Regions from separate parts of the Spirillospora sp. CA-108201 genome, predicted to be linked through region 3. Evidence: riboswitches for the same ligand, from Rfam matches in the RefSeq annotation. Region 3 holds a riboswitch; each other region holds the start of a gene.
What was found. Region 3 has a riboswitch for cyclic di-AMP ahead of ACQEU6_RS02895 (CHAP domain-containing protein). Riboswitches for the same ligand answer to the same signal wherever they lie in the genome.

Region 1 (4,201 bases), 4.7 Mb from region 3:
GCGGGCTGGCGGGCACCGCCAGGGTCATCACCGCCGCGGCCGCCATCATGATCGCCGTGTTCTCGACGTCCCTGCTCGGCCCCGACGTGTCGGTCAAGCAGATCGGCCTCGGCATGGCCGTCGCCGTGCTCGTCGACGCCACCGTCGTCCGGATGGTCCTCGTCCCCGCGGTGATGGAGCTGTGCGGCCGGGCCAACTGGTGGACGCCCTGGCGCCGCGGGCCCGCCCACGCTGGAGAGACCCGGCTCCAGGAGGCCGGTTCGGGGGAGGCGTCCGGCACAATGTGGGCGGGACGGAGGTGACCGCGTGTCCGCACTCGGAGGATCGCTCGAACGCTCCATCATGGACGTGCTCTGGGCGGCGCCCCGTCCCCTGCGCGTCCGCGAACTGCTGGCCGAGCTGAACGAGAACGCGGAGAAGCCGCTCGCCTACAACACCGTGCAGACCGTGGCAGAACGACTGGCGCAGAAGGGCCTCCTCCGGCGCACGCAGGACGGCACGGCCTTCCGCTACAGCCCGACGCGGCCGCGGGAGGAGTACGCGGTCGAGCTCATGATGGACGCGTTGAGCGAGGCCGCGGACCACGGCGCCATCCTGGCGCGGTTCGCCGAGAGCGTCCCGCCGGAGGACGCCCGGCACCTCCTGGACGCGCTGCGGCGGCGCACCGCCGGGGAAGAGCCGTGATCCTCCTGGTGGCGGCCCTGGCCGTCTCGGCGGTCCTGCTGGGGTGCGCGGCCGGGCCCGCCCTGGACCTGCTCCGGCGCTCGGCCGTCGGCCCGGGGACGGCCGTCGCCTGCTGGGCGGCCGCCCTCGCCGGGACGTTCATCGCCGCGGCGGGGATCGCGGCGGCGGCGCTGCTCGCGCCGCCGGGGCCGGGCCACGGATTCCTGTCCCGGCTGCGCGACTGCCTGCCCCATCACGGCCGGCCCGCCACCGCCGCCGCGGCCGCCGCGACCGCCGTCCTCGCGGCGGCGTGCGCCAGCGTGCTCGCCCGCGGGCTGCCGAGGCTCGGCCGGGCCGTGCGCCACCGCCGCCGGCACCGGGAGATCCTGCGGCTGGTCGCCCGCGAGGACCGCCGCCATCCGGACGTCCTCGTCCTCGACCACCCCGTGCCCGTGGCGTACTCGCTGCCGTCCCGGCACCGCGCGATCGTGGTCAGCACCGGGGCCCAGAAGGCGCTCAGCGCCGAGGAGCTCGGCGCCGTCCTGGCGCACGAGCGGGCGCATCTGCGCCAGCGCCACCACGTGCTCCTGCTGGCCCTGGACCTGGTCCACGCCATGCTGCCGTGGCTGCCGACCGTCCGGCGCGCCAAGGCGCGGCTGCCGCTGCTGCTGGAGATGGCCGCGGACGACGCCGCGGTCCGCGCCCACGGCAGGAAGCCGCTGGTCGGCGCGCTGTGCCGGCTTTCGGCGGCGCCCGCCGTCGCGGGGGCGCTCGGGGCGGCGGGCGCGCCGGCCGCCGGTGCGCTGATGGAGCGGGTGCTGCGGCTGGAGGGTGACGCTCAGGTGAGGCCGCGCCGCGCCGTCCGGCTCGCGGCGGGCCTGTTCGTGGTGGCCGCGGTCGCCGCGCCGCTCCTGGCGGGGGCCGTGGCGGTCGCCGAGCTCGCCGCGATGTGCTGAGGCAGAATGTGGCTTTTGGGGAAATCTTCCGCTCCGGTGGCGAACCGTCCGCAAACCTCCTACGCTCCGTAGGAGGTCACGGTCCGACGTCCCCGCCGGGGACGGCCGGCGACCGCGCCGAATCCCGCGGACGGCTCCGTCCGGGGAACCGGGGACCCGATCTTCAGGGGTGAATCCGTCCCGACGGGACGGTAGGGCGACTCCGGCCCGAACCCGTCAGCTGACCCGGTAGGCGGTACAGGAGAGGACACCGCATGCAGCGACGAGCTGCCGGCACCCGAACGACAGCCCGCCGCAGGATCCGCACCGGCCGGCCCGGCGGTGTCACGGCATGGACGGTCGCCCTCGCGCTGTCCGCCGGGCTTCTCGCGCCCGCGCCCGCGCACGCCGAGCCCAAGCCGACGCGCAAGCAGCTCACCGCGCAGCAGGAGAAGCTCGCCGACGAGGCCGAGAAGCTCAGCGAGCAGTACAACGGGCTGCGCGAACGCCTCAAGCAGGCCGAGCACGCCGCGAAGACGGCCAAGAGCAGCGCACTGCGCCAGCAGAAGGCGCTGGACGAGGCGCGCGAGCGCATGGCGAAGATCGCCGCCGACAGCTACAAGAACGGCCCCGCGGACCCGGCGATCTCCTTCGCCTCGTCCTCCGACCCGCAGGCCGTCCTGGACCAGTCGGCCACCCTCAACTACTTCGCCAAGCAGAACGACATCCGCATCACGCAGATGCTCCAGGTGATGCAGGGCGCCGACCGGTCCCGCAAGGCCGCCGAGCAGCGCGCCGCCCAGGTGCGCGCGCTCACCGGCGAGGCGAAGAAGAAGCGCCGGGAACTCCAGATCAAACTGAAGAAGGTCGAGAAGCAGCTCGGCACCTTCAAGACCGCCGGCGCGCGGCCCGGCTCCATCCCCAACCTCAGCTCCGGAGGGGCCTCGGCCAAGGCGATGACGGCCGTCCGGGCCGCCCTGGCCCAGCAGGGCGTGCCCTACTCCTGGGGCGGCGGCAACGCGTCCGGCCCTAGCTACGGCACCGCGCAGGGCGCCAACATCAAGGGCTTCGACTGCTCCGGCCTGACCCTGTACGCCTACGCGCAGGTCGGCATCACCCTCGGCCACTACACCGGCAGCCAGTACAACGCCGGGACCCACGTGAGCATGAGCCAGCTCAAGCCCGGCGACCTGGTGTTCTTCCACAGCGACCTGCACCACATGGGCATGTACATCGGCAACGGCAACATGGTCCACGCGCCGCAGACCGGCGACGTCGTCAAGATCGCCCCCATCGCCGGCCGCCCCTTCGCCGGCGGAGTCCGTGTCGCCTGACCCCGTGTCGCCTGACCCCCGCGACCCGGTGACCGACCGGTGGCCGCCGGTCACTCTTCGCTACCCTGGCTCGGGATGAGAAGGAACGTCGGCGGCCGCACCGTCCTCCACCTGGCGTCCGGCCTGTTCGTGCTGCTCGGCCTGCTGGCGATGCACGGCTTCCAGGCCACGTCGAGCCCGGCCGGGATGAGCGGTCTTCCGCTGACGTCCACGGCCGCCGGGTACGCGGACCCAGCCGCCGACGCGATGGCGGGGCATCACCGGCCCCCGGGCGACCGGCCCGGCGGTCATCACTCCGACCGCCATCCGGACCACCCCGGCGGCCAGGTCTGCCTGGCCATGCTCACGCTGCTCGCGCTCGCGCTCGCCGGGGCCCTCCTGGTGCTGCGCCTGCGGAGGTCGCCGCCGGCGGCCGTGTCGAGGCCGGCGCGGGTGCGGATCCCGCCGGTCGGACGGCCGCCGCCGCGCCCGTCCCTGCACAGGCTGAGCGTGCTGAGGCTGTGACAGGTCCGGCGGCGCCCGGAGACCGGGCGCCGCCGCCGACCACCGATCACAGCACTCGACACGGAAGGCCCACCACCATGAAGCGAGCGTTCGCGCTCCTCACCGTCCCGGCCCTGGCGATCGCGCTGGCCGCGTGCGGCGACGACGACAACGGCGGCTCGCCCGCCCACTCCATGCCTGCTCACTCCATGCCCGCCCACTCGGCGGCGCCGGGCGGCGCGCAGGCCGGATCGCACAACGGCCAGGACGTCATGTTCGCGCAGATGATGATCCCGCATCACCGGCAGGCGGTCGAGATGGCCGGCCTCGCCGCCACCCGCGCCTCGTCCGCGGACGTGAAGGCCCTGGCCGCCGCCATCAGGAAGGCGCAGGAACCGGAGATCCAGCAGCTCGGCGCCTGGCTGAAGAGCTGGGGCGCCCCGGTCCCCTCGCCCGGCACGACCGGGATGGGCGGCATGCACCACGGCGGCACGGACGGCATGATGAGCGAGAAGGACATGGAGGAACTGGAAGCGGCCAAGGGCGAGGCGTTCGACAAGGCGTTCCTGCGGATGATGATCGAGCATCACGAGGGCGCCGTGGCGATGGCCAAGGCCGAGCAGTCCACCGGACGGTTCCCGCCGGCCAAGCGGATGGCGGCGACCATCATCTCCTCGCAGACCGCCGAGATCACCAAGATGAAGACCCTGCTGAAGCAGTAGCGCCCGGCCGGAGCAGGCGGGCGGGGTCGCGGCCCCGCCCGCTTCCCGGGGCGGGGCGACCACC
Region 2 (4,201 bases), 7.0 Mb from region 3:
CTTCGGCGCCTTCGACGCCGACAACACCCGCGAGCTGTGCACCAAACTGCCCTTCTGCGACTTCGGCGCCGTCATCGACCCGCCGTCCGCCGACGTCACCGCCCATGTCGTCGAGGCGCTGTCGAAGGAGGGCCTCGCGGAGTCGGCCATGGTCAGGCGCGCCGTCGTGTGGCTGCTCCGGGCGCAGGAGGCGGACGGCTCGTGGTTCGGGCGCTGGGGGGCGAACCACGTCTACGGGACGGGCGGCGTGGTGCCCGCGCTCGTCGCGGCCGGGGTCGGTCCCGGCAAGCCCGCCGTCCGGCGCGCCGTGGTCTGGCTGGAGGACCACCAGAACCCCGACGGGGGCTGGGGCGAGGACCTGCGCTCCTACGACGACCCCGCGTGGGTCGGGCGGGGGGAGTCCACCCCGTCGCAGACGGCCTGGGCGCTGCTGGCGCTGCTCGCCGCGGGCGAGCGCACCCCGGCCGTGGAGGCCGGCGTGCGGTGGCTCGTCGACCACCAGCGGCCGGACGGCACCTGGGACGAGGACCACTTCACCGGCACCGGCTTCCCCGGCGACTTCTACATCAACTACCACCTGTACCGGCTGGTGTTCCCCGTCAGCGCCCTCGGCCGCTACCTGGACGGCGCGGCATGAGGCGGGCGCGCGGTCCTGCGGAGACCACCGAGTCCACCCTGCACAAGGAGGTCCGGACACCATGAGCATGCCGCTCCGCCAGAGCCTTCGCATCGGCGGCTACATCCTGCGCAACAAGCTGCGCCGCCGGGAGAAGTTCCCGCTCATCGTCGAGCTGGAGCCCCTGTTCGCCTGCAACCTCGCCTGCGCCGGCTGCGGGAAGATCCAGCACCCGCACGACGTGCTGAAGAGGCGCATGCCGGTCGAGCAGGCCCTCGCCGCCATCGAGGAGTGCGGCGCGCCGATGGTCTCCATCGCGGGCGGCGAGCCGCTCATGCACCCGCAGATCGACGAGCTGGTGAACGAGCTCGTCAGGCGCAAGAAGTTCGTCTTCCTGTGCACGAACGCGCTGCTCATCCCGAAGAAGCTCGACAGGTTCACGCCGTCGCCGTACTTCGCGTGGGCGGTGCACATCGACGGGCTGCGGGAACGCCACGACGAGTCCGTCTGCAAGGAGGGCGTGTTCGACGACGCCGTCGCCGCCATCGAGGAGTGCCGGCGGCGGGGGTTCCGCGTCACGACCAACACGACGATCTTCAACACGGACACGCCGCAGACCGTCATCGACGTCCTGAACTACCTCAACGACGACCTCGGGGTCGACGAGATGATGATCTCGCCCGGCTACGCCTACGACAAGGCGCCCGACCAGGAGCACTTCCTCGGCGTCCAGGAGACGCGGGAGCTCTTCCGCAAGGCGTTCGGGGACGGCAACCGCAAGCGGTGGCGCTTCAACCACTCGCCCCTGTTCCTGGACTTCCTGGAAGGCAAGGTCGACTTCCCCTGCACGGCCTGGGCGATCCCGTCCTACTCCCTCTTCGGCTGGCAGCGTCCCTGCTACCTGATGTCGGACGGCTACGCGCAGACCTACCAGGAACTCCTGGACGAGACCGACTGGGACTCCTACGGACGAGGCCGCGACTCCCGGTGCGCCAACTGCATGGCCCACTGCGGCTACGAGCCCACGGCGGTCTTCTCGACCCTCGGTTCCCTGAAGGAGTCGCTGCGGGCCGTCCGATCGGTCTGATCCCGTCCCGCCTCACGACCCGTTCTGCCCGGCACCGGCGATCCGCCGGTGCCGGGCGTCTTTCAGGGGCGGCCTACTTGAGGGACGTCGGGCGGTACGCCTTGTACTCGTCGCCCGAGGAAAGCCCGTAGTCGAGCGTCCGGTGGTCGGTTCCGTACCGGCCGCGCTGCTCGTAGGCCCAGTACGACGAGTGCTTCTTGTCGGCCCACTTCTCGAAGATGACGACGTGCCGGGTGGTGTTGCTGCCGAGGGCGTCCATGACGAGGTCGCCCTTCTTCAACTCGGACATCTTGATGCGCTCGGTGTACCGCGACGAGGTGAGGCCCACGGTGTTCGGCCCGGGCTTGGGCAGCCCCAGCGCCATGGACACGAATCCCGAGCAGTCGGTGCGGTAGCCGTTGTGCGTGCTGGTCTGGCTGTAGGGGACCCGCTCGCCGGTGTGCGGATGCCAGGTCCTGGCCCGCGCGATGACCTTGGACCGCTCGTCCGACTTGGATTCCGCGGCCTGCTTCTTGGGCTTGCTCTTCGTCGACGGCGCGGCCTTCACCGGCGCCATGTAGTCCTTCTGGACCTGGACCTGCGCTCTGGTCTGCTCCTGCGGCGCGGCCTGCTGCGGCGCGGTCCGCTGCTGCGGCACGGTCTGGACGGCGGCGACCGTCTCGGTGGACGCGTGCTGCAAGGCCGTCGGCACGGCCGCCGTCACGCCGAAGACGGCGAGACCCGTCAGCGTGACCGTGGCCCAGGGGGTCGGTCGCAGAACGCGCGACCACTTGCCGTGCTCGCCTTTCGGTTGCTTGCCTTTCACAGGGGGGCTCCTTGCTTCCATGTGCCGCCTACCGGGTTAGCTGACGGGTTCGGACGTGGAAGTCGCCCTACGGCCTGAGCAGGCCGATTCACCCCAGTGCGGGTTGGGTCCCCGGCTCCGCGCCATGGCGGACTCGGCGGGTGCCGCTGGGGGACAGCGGCGCTGACGATGTGGGACCCGATCGACGTCGCGTCTCGGGCCTTGTCGCGGGGTGGGAACCCCGCCCCACCATGTGGGACAAAACGCCTGGAAGACGTCTTGAAGGGGCAAAGTTACTGAAATCGTAAAGAAACGGCAAGGTCACGCATCTCGATTTCCGCAGCTCAGTGCCCTGTCGGCCGTCGTGCGAGCCGCCGGTGCGGGGCGTCCGGTCGGCGAACGAGACTCGATCCGTCACTAGACGGAGAAGAAACCTCCAGTTATTATCCGGAGGAGAATCCTTCATTTACCGGGAGGTGGGCTCCATGACCGCCATCACGGCGCGGACCGCGTCCGGCCCGTACGCGGGCGCCCCGAACCGGCGCTGGGCGGCGCTGGTCGTCATCGCCGTCGCGCAGCTGATGATCGCCCTCGACGCCACGATCGTGAACATCGCGCTGCCGACGGCTCAGCACGCGCTCGGCTTCGGCGACGCCGACCGGCAGTGGATGATCACCGCCTACACCCTGTCCTTCGCCGGGCTGCTCCTGCTCGGCGGCCGGATCGCCGACCTGGTCGGGCGGCGCCGCAGCTTCCTGGCCGGGCTGGCCGGGTTCGCGGTCGCCTCGATGATCGCCGGGGCCGCGCCGGGCTTCGGGGTCCTCGTGGTCGGGCGCGCCCTCCAGGGGGCGTTCGCCGCGCTGCTCGCGCCCACGGCCCTGTCCCTGCTGGCCGTCACCTTCACCGAACCCAAGGAGCGCGCGAAGGCGTTCGGCGTGTACGGCGCCGTGGCGAGCAGCGGCGCCGCCGTCGGGCTGCTGCTCGGCGGCGCGCTGACCCAGTACGCCGACTGGCGCTGGTGCCTCTACGTCAACGTGGCGATCGCCGCCGCCGCGTCGGTGGCGGGACGGATCGTCCTGCCGGCGCCGCCGGGCTTCCCCGGGTCGCGCCTCGACTGGATCTCGGCCGTCCTCGTCACCGGCGGCCTGGCGGCCGTCGTGTACGGCGCCGGCCAGGCCGCCCCGCACGGCTGGGACGCCTGGCAGACCCTCGCGCCCCTCGCGATCGGCGTCCTGGCGCTCGCCCTGTTCGTCGCGCGCCAGGCCGGGCACGGCGCGCCGCTGCTGCCGCTGCGGATCCTCGCCGACCGCGACCGGGCCGGCGCCTACCTCGCGGTGGCCACCGCGGTCGTCGGCGCCTTCGGGGTCTTCCTCACGCTCACCTACTACCTCCAGGTGGTGGCGCACTTCTCGCCGATGCGCACCGGGCTGGCGTTCCTGCCGATGGCCGTCGCGAACTCCGCGAGCGGCTACCTGGTCGGCGCCGTGCTCATCCGGCGGGTGCCCGCCCGGCTGCTGATCGCCGGCGGCCTGCTCACGGCCGCGGCCGGGCTGGCCGTCCTGACCCGGCTCGACGCGGGCAGCGGCTACGCCACCGCCGTCGTCCCGGTCGAGGTCCTGCTCGGGCTCGGCATGGGCGCCGCGTTCCCGCCGGCGTTCTCGCTGGCGACCGCGGGCGTCTCCCCGCGCGAGGCCGGGGTCGCCGCCGCCGTCGT
Region 3 (4,201 bases):
GGCATGTCCCGGACGCGGCCGGGGAAGCGTTCCGCCAGCCCGCGGGTCAACCCGAAGACCTCGCGTTCCGTCCGCGAGCGGACGGGGAGGGCACCGGCGGCCAGATTCTCTGGCGACGCTCAGCGCCGCGAAGACGTGCCGTCCTTCCGGCACCTGGACGAGTCCGCTCCGGACGATCGCCGCCGGGTTCGACCTCTCGACAGGCCGGTCGAGAAAACGAATGGATCCGGTCCGCACCGCCCCGCCGTACAGCGGCAGCGTTCCGGAGATCGCTCGCATCAGCGTTGTCTTGCCCGCTCCGTTGCTGCCCAGGAGCGCGACCACACCATCGTCGCCGACCTGCAGGGACACCTCTTTGATCAGCGGTTCGCGCACCCCGTAGGTGATGACAAGCCGGTCGATATCGAGCATCAGGACCTCCGATCCGCCCGGGGCGGGCTTCCGGGAGCCGATCGAGCAGAACGTGGGGGCGACTGCACCGGCACCGTCTGACCTCCTGTAACTGCGGCAGACGTTTTACATACCACTCGGTCTATAAAACAGTAGACTGCACTGTAAGGCCACCCCCGCCACGGCGACAAGGGGGCACGGCGCGCGTCTTCACACCACGCCCGGCAGCACATCCCGGCGCGAAAGACGGCGGCGCCGCGACAGTCCGCCGGCGGCTACGGCGCTGTCCGCCCTTCCTGCCCCGGACGTGACAGACCCCGCTCCCGTCCGAGGACGGGAGCGGGGTCTGTGGTCAGGCCAGGAGGGGATCACCTGGACGGGTCCGCTCAGCCGAGGGGCTTCGGGGCGCCCTTCTTGCCGGCGCCGTGGCCCCAGGACAGGACCTCGTACTTGACGCCCTTCAGGTGGCCCGCCGAGGTGCCCGTGTTGTACTTGCTGCTCGGCTTCTTGCCGTCCACCAGGTGGCGGAAGGTGTAGGTGTCGAGGTCGAGCATGACGCCGCGGTGCGACGGCTCGCCCGGCCCGCGGTCGCCGACGAAGCCGGTGACGCTGCGGCCCTTGTAGCTGACCTTGACCTTGGTGTGCATGGGCCAGCTCGGGCTGGCGAACAGGCCCTTCTGCATCGGCTTGCCGCCCGCCGGGGCGCCGGTGTCGCCGTTCACTCCGGACCCGTCGTCCCAGAAGTAGGACGCCTTCGTCTTGCCGCTGATCAGGGCCTTCGGGCCCTTCTTCGCGGGCTTGGCGGGGATGTGGCGGGAGGCCTTCGCGTCCTGCGACCCGGTCGCCTGCTGCCCGGCCGCCTGCTGGCCAGTGATCTTGTGCTCGGTCAGCCGCTGCCCGGTGATCTTGTGCCCGGTCACCTGCTGCTCGATGACCTCGCGTCCGGTCAGCTGCTGCCTGGTGGCCTTGTGCCCCGTGACCTGCTGCGCGCTGACCTGCTGCGCGGTGAGCCTGTGCGCGGTCGGCTCGTCCGCCGAGGCCCCATGGGCGGTCCCGGCCACGCCCGCGACCAGCACGCCTGCGAGGGCGGTACCGATCAGGGCGGTGTCGATGGCTCGCTTCTGCATGTTCATCCTTTGCTCGGTGGTCCGGCGCCGGGTCACGGCCTTCGGGCGTGGAGGACTCGCCGTTCGGGCATGACGAGTCCGGCGCACGGCACGTGGCGCGCTAGCGACGTGGGTGTGATCGGGCGGGGGATGGAGAAGGGGGGTGCACCGCTGGACGGTGCGGGGTGAGGGGCCGCTCAGCGGCCCGGGCTCACCGGTACTCGGGGTAGCCGTAGCCGGCGACGGTGGAGGTGTCGCGGACCCTCTGCTTCACCGCGTCACCGGTGTTGCCCTCGATGGTGTTGATGGTGCCGTCGTGGTTGTCCTTCACGACGATGCCGACGTGCTCGACGCCCTTGATGCCGCCGCCGCTCCAGGCGAAGAAGACCACGGCGCCGGGCTTCGGGGTCTCGCCGAAACGGCCGGTCTTCTTGAACCACTTGGCGTGGCTGACGGTGTAGGCGTCGGCGCCCATGCCCTTGGTGCCGGTGTGCTGGCCCAGCCAGGACACGAACATGTCGCACCAGGACTGGCCCTTGTAGACCGAGGCGCTCTTGGCGCCGATGCGGTGGGCGTTCAGCTCGCCCAGCGACGAGCCGATGTACCAGTCGTTGAACTTGCTGTTGCCCGAGGCGTCCTCGTGGATGCCGACCTGCGTGCGGGCGAGCTTGATCACGTCCTGCGCGGACGCGCCGGCCTGGGCGCTCTGGCCGACGGCCTTGGCGCCGTTGGCGTCGGCCTTGGACACGGCGGCGACGGGCGCGGTGTCGGCGGGCTTGGCGTCCGCCTGGGCGGCCGGGGCCAGGGAGGCGAAGCCGAACGCGCCTGCCAGGGAGAGGACGGCGCCGGCCGCGGCGCGGGCGCCCATGCGCTTGGTCAGGTCAAAGGTACGAGCGGTCATGCGAAGGTTCTCCTGAGTTCTTCCAGTCCGCCTACCGGGTTAGCTGTCGGGTTCGGGCGTGGAAGTGGCCCTACCGCGGCCCCGCGCACGGCGGGAGTGCGGATTCACCCCGGTGTTTCGGTGGGTCCCCGGCTCCGCTCGGCCGTGATCGGCGCTCTGCGGACTCGGCGGAGGACGTGCCTTGATCGGCAGTCCTGATGATCAGGGACTCGATGCGCCCTTCACGATCTGGTCGGACGCTCCGGACGGGCTTCCCCGTCGGTCACACACCCACAACAGGTTCAAGCCATCCCATATTTCGTCAAGCACGTCCCAAAGACCCGGCCAACCTGCAAAAACTCCCCAAAACCCCCTCAACGCAAGGGCTGCGGCCCAGTCAAACTTCCTCAAGATTTCCGGTCCGCGACCTCCGTCCAGAGGGAGTCGACCACCCGGAGGTCGCCTGAAAACCGCGCACGACATGACTCGTCGCCTTAAAGCCATCAGCGCGGGCCGGGGACGGCCGGTGCTGCCGCCGACGGCCGGCCCGCTGCGACCGGCCGCATCGAGCAGGTCGCGGACCTGGCCGGGGTGAAGCCCCCAGACCGGGACCCACAACGACATCGGCCGCGACCTGGACAACGCCCCGGCCACCCCCCGAGCCGTGCTCGAAGGCCGCCCTTCTTGCCGGAAGGACGGCCTTCGACGAGCGTTCGGCTCTTCGGGCAGAGAGAACGACGCTCAGCGAGTCACTCCACAACCTGGAGGCCTTGGCGCCAGGTGGGGTGTGCCGGGTGCCAGCCCAGTTCGCGCTTGGCCTTGGCGTTGGACGCGCCGCGCAGTTCGGTCATGAGCACGACGCCGGCCTGCCCGGCGGCCAGCCGTCCGACGACCCGCGGTACGCGCATCGGCTTCTTCGCGCCCAGCATCGCCGCCAGTTCCGGCAGCCATTCGGAGACCGGGGCGGGGTCGTCATCGACGATGTTGTAGACACCGCGGCCCCCGCTCTCCACGGCTGCGACCGTGGCCTCGGCGGCGTCGGCGATGTGGATGAACGACCACACTCCGCCGCCGTCGCCGACGACCGGGAACGTGCGCTTGCGGATCATCTCGAGCTGCGCGGAGCCCGGCGCCATCGATGTGCCGGGTCCGTAGAACGCGCCGTAGCGCAGCACGACCCCTTCGGTCCAGGCGGCGCCCAGCACGGCCTTCTCCAGGTGCTCGATCGCGGCGATCATCGAGGCCATCTGGCCGACCGGTGAGCGATCCAGGGGGTCCTGCTCGTTCTTGACCGGCCCGCCGGTCCGGTCGTAGGTGAACGCGCCGTTGCTCTGGGCGACCACCCGCCGCACCCCTGCGGCGCGTGCGGCGGCGAGCAGGTTGTCGGTGCCCTCGGTCCGCAGCCGGTCGGTGGCTGCGAAGCTGCGTTCGAAATGGCGCGTGTCGATGTGCCCGATGGCGGTCAACTGGTGAACGATCACATCCGGGGCGGCCTGGCGCACGGCCGCCTCGACCTCGGCGCGGTCGAGCGCATCGGCGATGACCGGCACCGCGCCCAGCCGTGACGCCATGGCCTTGTTCGACTCGCTGCGAATCATGGCGAACACCTCATGTCCCGCATCGACCAGACGCGGCACCAGCTGCTTGCCCATCGCTCCGGTCGCTCCTGCCACCAGCACTCTCATCGTCGACTCCTGTCCGGTTCGGATTCGCCCCTTGAACCGGATGACCCGCCGTTTCCTGACAGGAGACCGACGTGATCGACGTCACATCATGAACAGGGGCTCCCTGTGGTCGGTCGCCGCCCAGTGCTCGGTCGCGCGTT
Region 4 (4,201 bases), 2.5 Mb from region 3:
GTGGCCCAGCCGAGGAAACGGGCGCCCAGGGGAGTGAAGCCCAGTAGCAGGACCAGGGCGAGGCCGACCAGGAGCCCGGTGTAGGCGGGCGGGTTGACGGCCGAGTCGAACGCCTTGGAGCGCGCGATCTCCGCGGGGGTGAAGTCCAGCGCGGGATCGGGCGTCACCCGCCCGCCGGGGACGTGCCCGGGCAGCGGGTTCCACGGCGTGGTCCTCGCGAGGACGGCAGCGACCCCGGCGAAGAGCACGGCGGCGGTGACGGCGGCGGCGATCCGGGGCCGCCGCGCGGGGGCGGCGCCGGGCGTCCCGGCGGCGGCGCCCCCGGAGCGGCCCTCGTCGGTCTCCGCCTCGCTCATGCGAGCTCCTCCTTCACGTAGTCGCGCCACAGTGCGGTGAAGCGCTCCCGCGTGAGGCCGAGCACGTCGCGCAGCGCCGCGGCCTCCGGGGCGCGCCCGGCGGCCCGGTAGAGCCGCACCAGCGCCGCCTCACCGTACCGGTCGGCGACCATCCGGCAGGCGAGCCAGGCCTCCTGGTAGGCCTGGGAGAGGCGGGGGGAGCCGCCGGCGAACGCGGCCGCGGCGGGCAGCGCGGACGGCGCGCGGCCGGCGGAGACCTCGCTGCGCAGCTCGCCCGCCGCCGACCGGGCGCTGATCTTGACGCGCCGGTAGCCGACGTAGTCGGCGAAGCCCTCGATCAGCCACAGCGGGGTGCGCCGGTCGCGGGCGCCGCCCGTGGCGACGTGGGTCAGCTCGTGGGTGAGGACGACGTCGCGGCCCAGCTCGTTGAGGCGGCCGAAGGTGCCGGGGGAGACGATGACGCGGTCCTCGCCGCGGCCGCCCCCGGCGGACGGGGCGACGGTGGCGAGCGCGGCGATCTGGCCGAGGCTCTGCGCGGGGCCGGCGAGCGCGGAGGCCACGGTCGCGTCGGCGGGGACGAGCGCGACGACCCGCTGCGCCCACGCCTTGCCTACCACGGACGTGACGACCGGGACGGCCGCGTCCAGCCGCTCGGCGATGCCGTCGAGCCCGGCGCCGTCGCCGACGACGAGCCCGGCGCGGCCCCTCACCACCGCGAGGGGGCCGCAGTCCCAGATGTCGGTGTCGTCGGCGAGGCCGCGGGACGTCCCGTCGCCGACGATCGTCCACGCCCCGCCCCTCGGGGCCAGCGTGAGGTAGCGGGTGCGGGCGACGTGGCCCCGGTCGAATCCGCGCAGCCTGTAGCGCACCTCGACGCGGACGACGGCGGTCGCGCCGTCCACGGCCTCGGTGCCGGCGATGCGCTCCCGCCAGCCTTCCAGGGGGAGCTTCCGGAGGTTCCCGTACACGCGGGACTGGGAGTCCTGGAAGGCGGCGGGGGCGTGGCCCACCGTGGCGAGGAACGCCGTGCGGTCGCCGTCGCGGACGGCGCGGGCGCGGTTGGCGAGAACGGCGGCGGCCGCGTCCGGGCTGAACGTCCCGGCGGCCCGGGAGGCGGGGGCGCCGGCGTCCGCCGCCCCGCCGCCGGAGCGCGAGCCGGCCAGGCCGGCGCCTCCGGCGAGGAGGACGGCGGCCCCGCCCGCGCCGAGGGCGAGGGCCCTGCGCCGCGTCACGGGGGCGTCCTGCCCGGGGCCTTCCTCCATGGCCGCGATCCTATGCAGGGCGCGGGGCGGGAGGCGCCGTCACGACCGGTAGTCCGGGTAGCCGTAGCCGACCACGACGTCTGTGGAACGTTCCTTCACGCGGACGGCGTTGTCGGTGTTGCCCTCGACGGTCTCGATCGTCCCGTCGTCGACCTTCTTGATCACCATGCCGACGTGCTGGATGTCGTCGAGGGACTCGCCGCCGTCCCACGCGAAGAAGACGATCGCGCCCGGCCTCGGCTCGGTGCCCCAGCGGCCGTGCTCCTGGAACCAGCGGGCGTGGGCGATCGTCCAGGCGTCGCTGCCGACCTGGTCGCTGAAGCCGATCTGCTCGCCGACCCAGGAGACGAACATGTCGCACCAGTTCGCGTCGCCGTAGCCGTCGAGGGAGCCGCCGTCGCGCGCGAGCGTCTCCCGCGCGCGGGACGTGGCCATGTACCACTCCTGGAACTTGGTCTCGCCGCCGCCGTTCTCCTCGATGCCCACCTGCGAGCGGGCGAGGTCGATGGCCTGCGCGGCGGTGGGCCGCGACTTCGCGGCCGGCTTCCCGGAGGCCTTCGCCCGCGGCCGCCCGGGCCGGTCCCGCCCGCTCGCCGGGGCCGGCGAACCGGTGGTCCCGGGCTCGTCCTCGGACGGGCGCCCGGACGTGCGCCTGGACGGGTCGCCGTACGCCGCCAGACCGGGGGCGAGGTCGGCCGCGGCGGCGGACCTCACCGGGGCGGAGCCGAACGGCAGGACCGACGCCTGCGCGGTGGCCGCGGCGGTGCCGAGCACGGCGGCGCCGACGACCACGCCGCCGGTCGTCCGCCACGTGAGGGAGAAGGGGTTCGGCTTGCGATGCCTGCCGGAGGACTTCTTGCAGTGCGCGCGTGGCACGGGGGGATCTCCTCGACTTCCATGCCGCCTACCGGGTTAGCTGACGGGTTCGGGCGTGGAAGCCGCCCTACGGCCGCGCGAAGGCAGGCCGATTCACCCCGAAAGGACACAGTGGGTCCCCGGTTCCGCGACGGTCGCGCAAGCGCACGGCGGTCCGCGGATTCGGCGGTGACGTGCCCGGGGGCGGGCACGCCGGTTCGGATGGGGAATCTCGGCGGGCGCAGGCGCCCGCGGAGTGAGAGGGTGGGGGCGTGACCGCGTGGCGGCCACGCCCCAGGTAACGCTGCGGGATTCTCTCCTTGTCTTCCAGACGCCTACCGGGTTAGCTGACGGGTTCGGGCGTGGAAGTGGCCCTACGGCGGCTCTCGCCGGACTGCCGGGAGAGACGCGCCGATTCACCCCGGGTGCCGGAATGCCCGTCCGGAGACGTTCTCCGGACTCCGGCGGATATGGGTCCCCGGTTCCGCGCTGAGGCGGATTCGGCGCTGCCGCTGCGATCCTGGGGGCGAGATGGGGCCCGGCACGGGACCTGTCTCCCGCGTGCGAACGAGCGGCGCCTGATGTTGTGGGCGGACGGCGGCCCGTCTCCGGGGCCGTCCGGGGCCTGCCCCGCGTAGGCCACCGCTGCTGCGCACTCAGCGCCATGCACGCTGCGGCGTGCGCACGGTGGAACGGGGTCGGCCGGGTCTGCGTCGAGACCGTGCGGCGCCTTCGGGCGCCGCGGGGCGGCACGTGGGGCGTGCCGCCCTGGGGGGAGCGGCGCGTGGATCGCGCCGCCGTCACGCGGGTGCTGGATGCGCCGCGTGGGGCCGGGGCGCCTGGTGGGCGCCGCGGGGCCGCGGCGTCTGGAGGGCGCCGTGGGTGGTGACAAGGTACCAAAACCCCAAAAGAAGGCAAACCCCCCCAAAATCAACAACGGACCAGGTCAAGCCTGGTCCGTTGTCGATGAGGCCCCGTCACGCCCGCGGGGCGCGGGTGTCAGGGCGGTGCGTCAGGGGCGCCCGGCGCCGTAGAAGTTGTCCTTGTAGTAGCCGCTGCCGATGTCGCTGATCTTGACGACGTCGCCGGTGTGCGGGGCGTGGATCATCTTGCCGCCGCCCACGTAAAGGCCGACGTGGCCGAGGTTGCTGAAGAACACCAGATCGCCGGGCTGCAGGTTGTTCCAGGCGACCCGCTTGCTGTTGGTGTAGGCGTACTGGGTGTTGGTGGTGCGGGTGATGCCGACGCCCGCGGCGGCCCAGGCCTTCATGGTCAGGCCGGAGCAGTCGTAGGAGCTCGGGCCCTCGGCGCCGTAGGAGTAGGGCTTGCCGAGCTGGGCGTAGGCGAAGTTGAGCGCCGTGCGGGCCGGACCGCTGGCCGGCCCGTTGTAGGTGCCGCCGGTACCGCCGCCCGGGCTAGAGCCCGACGGCGTGCGCGGGCTGAGCCGGCGCACGAGCGTCTTCTGCTTCTTCACCTGCTTGTCGAGTTCCAGCTTCTGCTTCTTCAGCTCGTCCTGCTTCGACTTCACCTCGTCGTAGGAGGACTTCGCCTGGGACTGCTCGCGGCGGAGCCGCTGGGCGGTCGCGAGGAACTGGGTGAGCTGGGAGCTGCGCTCCTGCGACAGGTGCGAGAAGACGGCCGCCTGGTCGAGGATCGACTGCGGGTCCTTGCTGCCGACAAAGCCGGTGACATCGGCCGAGTCACCGTTCTTGTAGGCGGTGGCCGCCA

Region 1: another riboswitch for cyclic di-AMP. It lies ahead of ACQEU6_RS25305 (NlpC/P60 family protein); the one in region 3 lies ahead of ACQEU6_RS02895 (CHAP domain-containing protein).
Region 2: another riboswitch for cyclic di-AMP. It lies ahead of ACQEU6_RS36635 (NlpC/P60 family protein); the one in region 3 lies ahead of ACQEU6_RS02895 (CHAP domain-containing protein).
Region 4: another riboswitch for cyclic di-AMP. It lies ahead of ACQEU6_RS15270 (CHAP domain-containing protein); the one in region 3 lies ahead of ACQEU6_RS02895 (CHAP domain-containing protein).

The regions. Positions count from the first base shown of each region.
Region 1 is NZ_JBNJNE010000001.1:5,264,329-5,268,529, reverse strand. It holds gene ACQEU6_RS25320 (MMPL family transporter) at 1-302, shown strand, start outside; gene ACQEU6_RS25315 (BlaI/MecI/CopY family transcriptional regulator) at 307-684, shown strand; gene ACQEU6_RS25310 (M56 family metallopeptidase) at 681-1,619, shown strand; cyclic di-AMP (ydaO/yuaA leader) riboswitch at 1,725-1,870, shown strand; gene ACQEU6_RS25305 (NlpC/P60 family protein) at 1,874-2,932, shown strand; gene ACQEU6_RS25300 (DUF6153 family protein) at 3,008-3,436, shown strand; gene ACQEU6_RS25295 (DUF305 domain-containing protein) at 3,514-4,137, shown strand.
Region 2 is NZ_JBNJNE010000001.1:7,627,920-7,632,120, forward strand. It holds gene shc (squalene--hopene cyclase) at 1-637, shown strand, start outside; gene hpnH (adenosyl-hopene transferase HpnH) at 699-1,703, shown strand; gene ACQEU6_RS36635 (NlpC/P60 family protein) at 1,777-2,508, opposite strand; cyclic di-AMP (ydaO/yuaA leader) riboswitch at 2,519-2,657, opposite strand; gene ACQEU6_RS36640 (MFS transporter) at 2,973-4,201, shown strand, end outside.
Region 3 is NZ_JBNJNE010000001.1:595,661-599,861, reverse strand. It holds gene ACQEU6_RS02910 (alpha-ketoacid dehydrogenase subunit beta) at 1-50, opposite strand, end outside; partial or broken gene ACQEU6_RS02905 (ATP-binding cassette domain-containing protein) at 118-411, opposite strand; gene ACQEU6_RS02900 (hypothetical protein) at 777-1,517, opposite strand; gene ACQEU6_RS02895 (CHAP domain-containing protein) at 1,708-2,397, opposite strand; cyclic di-AMP (ydaO/yuaA leader) riboswitch at 2,412-2,577, opposite strand; gene ACQEU6_RS02890 (NAD-dependent epimerase/dehydratase family protein) at 3,126-4,061, opposite strand; gene sigJ (RNA polymerase sigma factor SigJ) at 4,143-4,201, opposite strand, start outside.
Region 4 is NZ_JBNJNE010000001.1:3,134,096-3,138,296, reverse strand. It holds gene ACQEU6_RS15280 (M48 family metallopeptidase) at 1-356, opposite strand, end outside; gene ACQEU6_RS15275 (hypothetical protein) at 353-1,618, opposite strand; gene ACQEU6_RS15270 (CHAP domain-containing protein) at 1,658-2,494, opposite strand; cyclic di-AMP (ydaO/yuaA leader) riboswitch at 2,504-2,672, opposite strand; cyclic di-AMP (ydaO/yuaA leader) riboswitch at 2,791-2,989, opposite strand; gene ACQEU6_RS15265 (C40 family peptidase) at 3,486-4,201, opposite strand, start outside.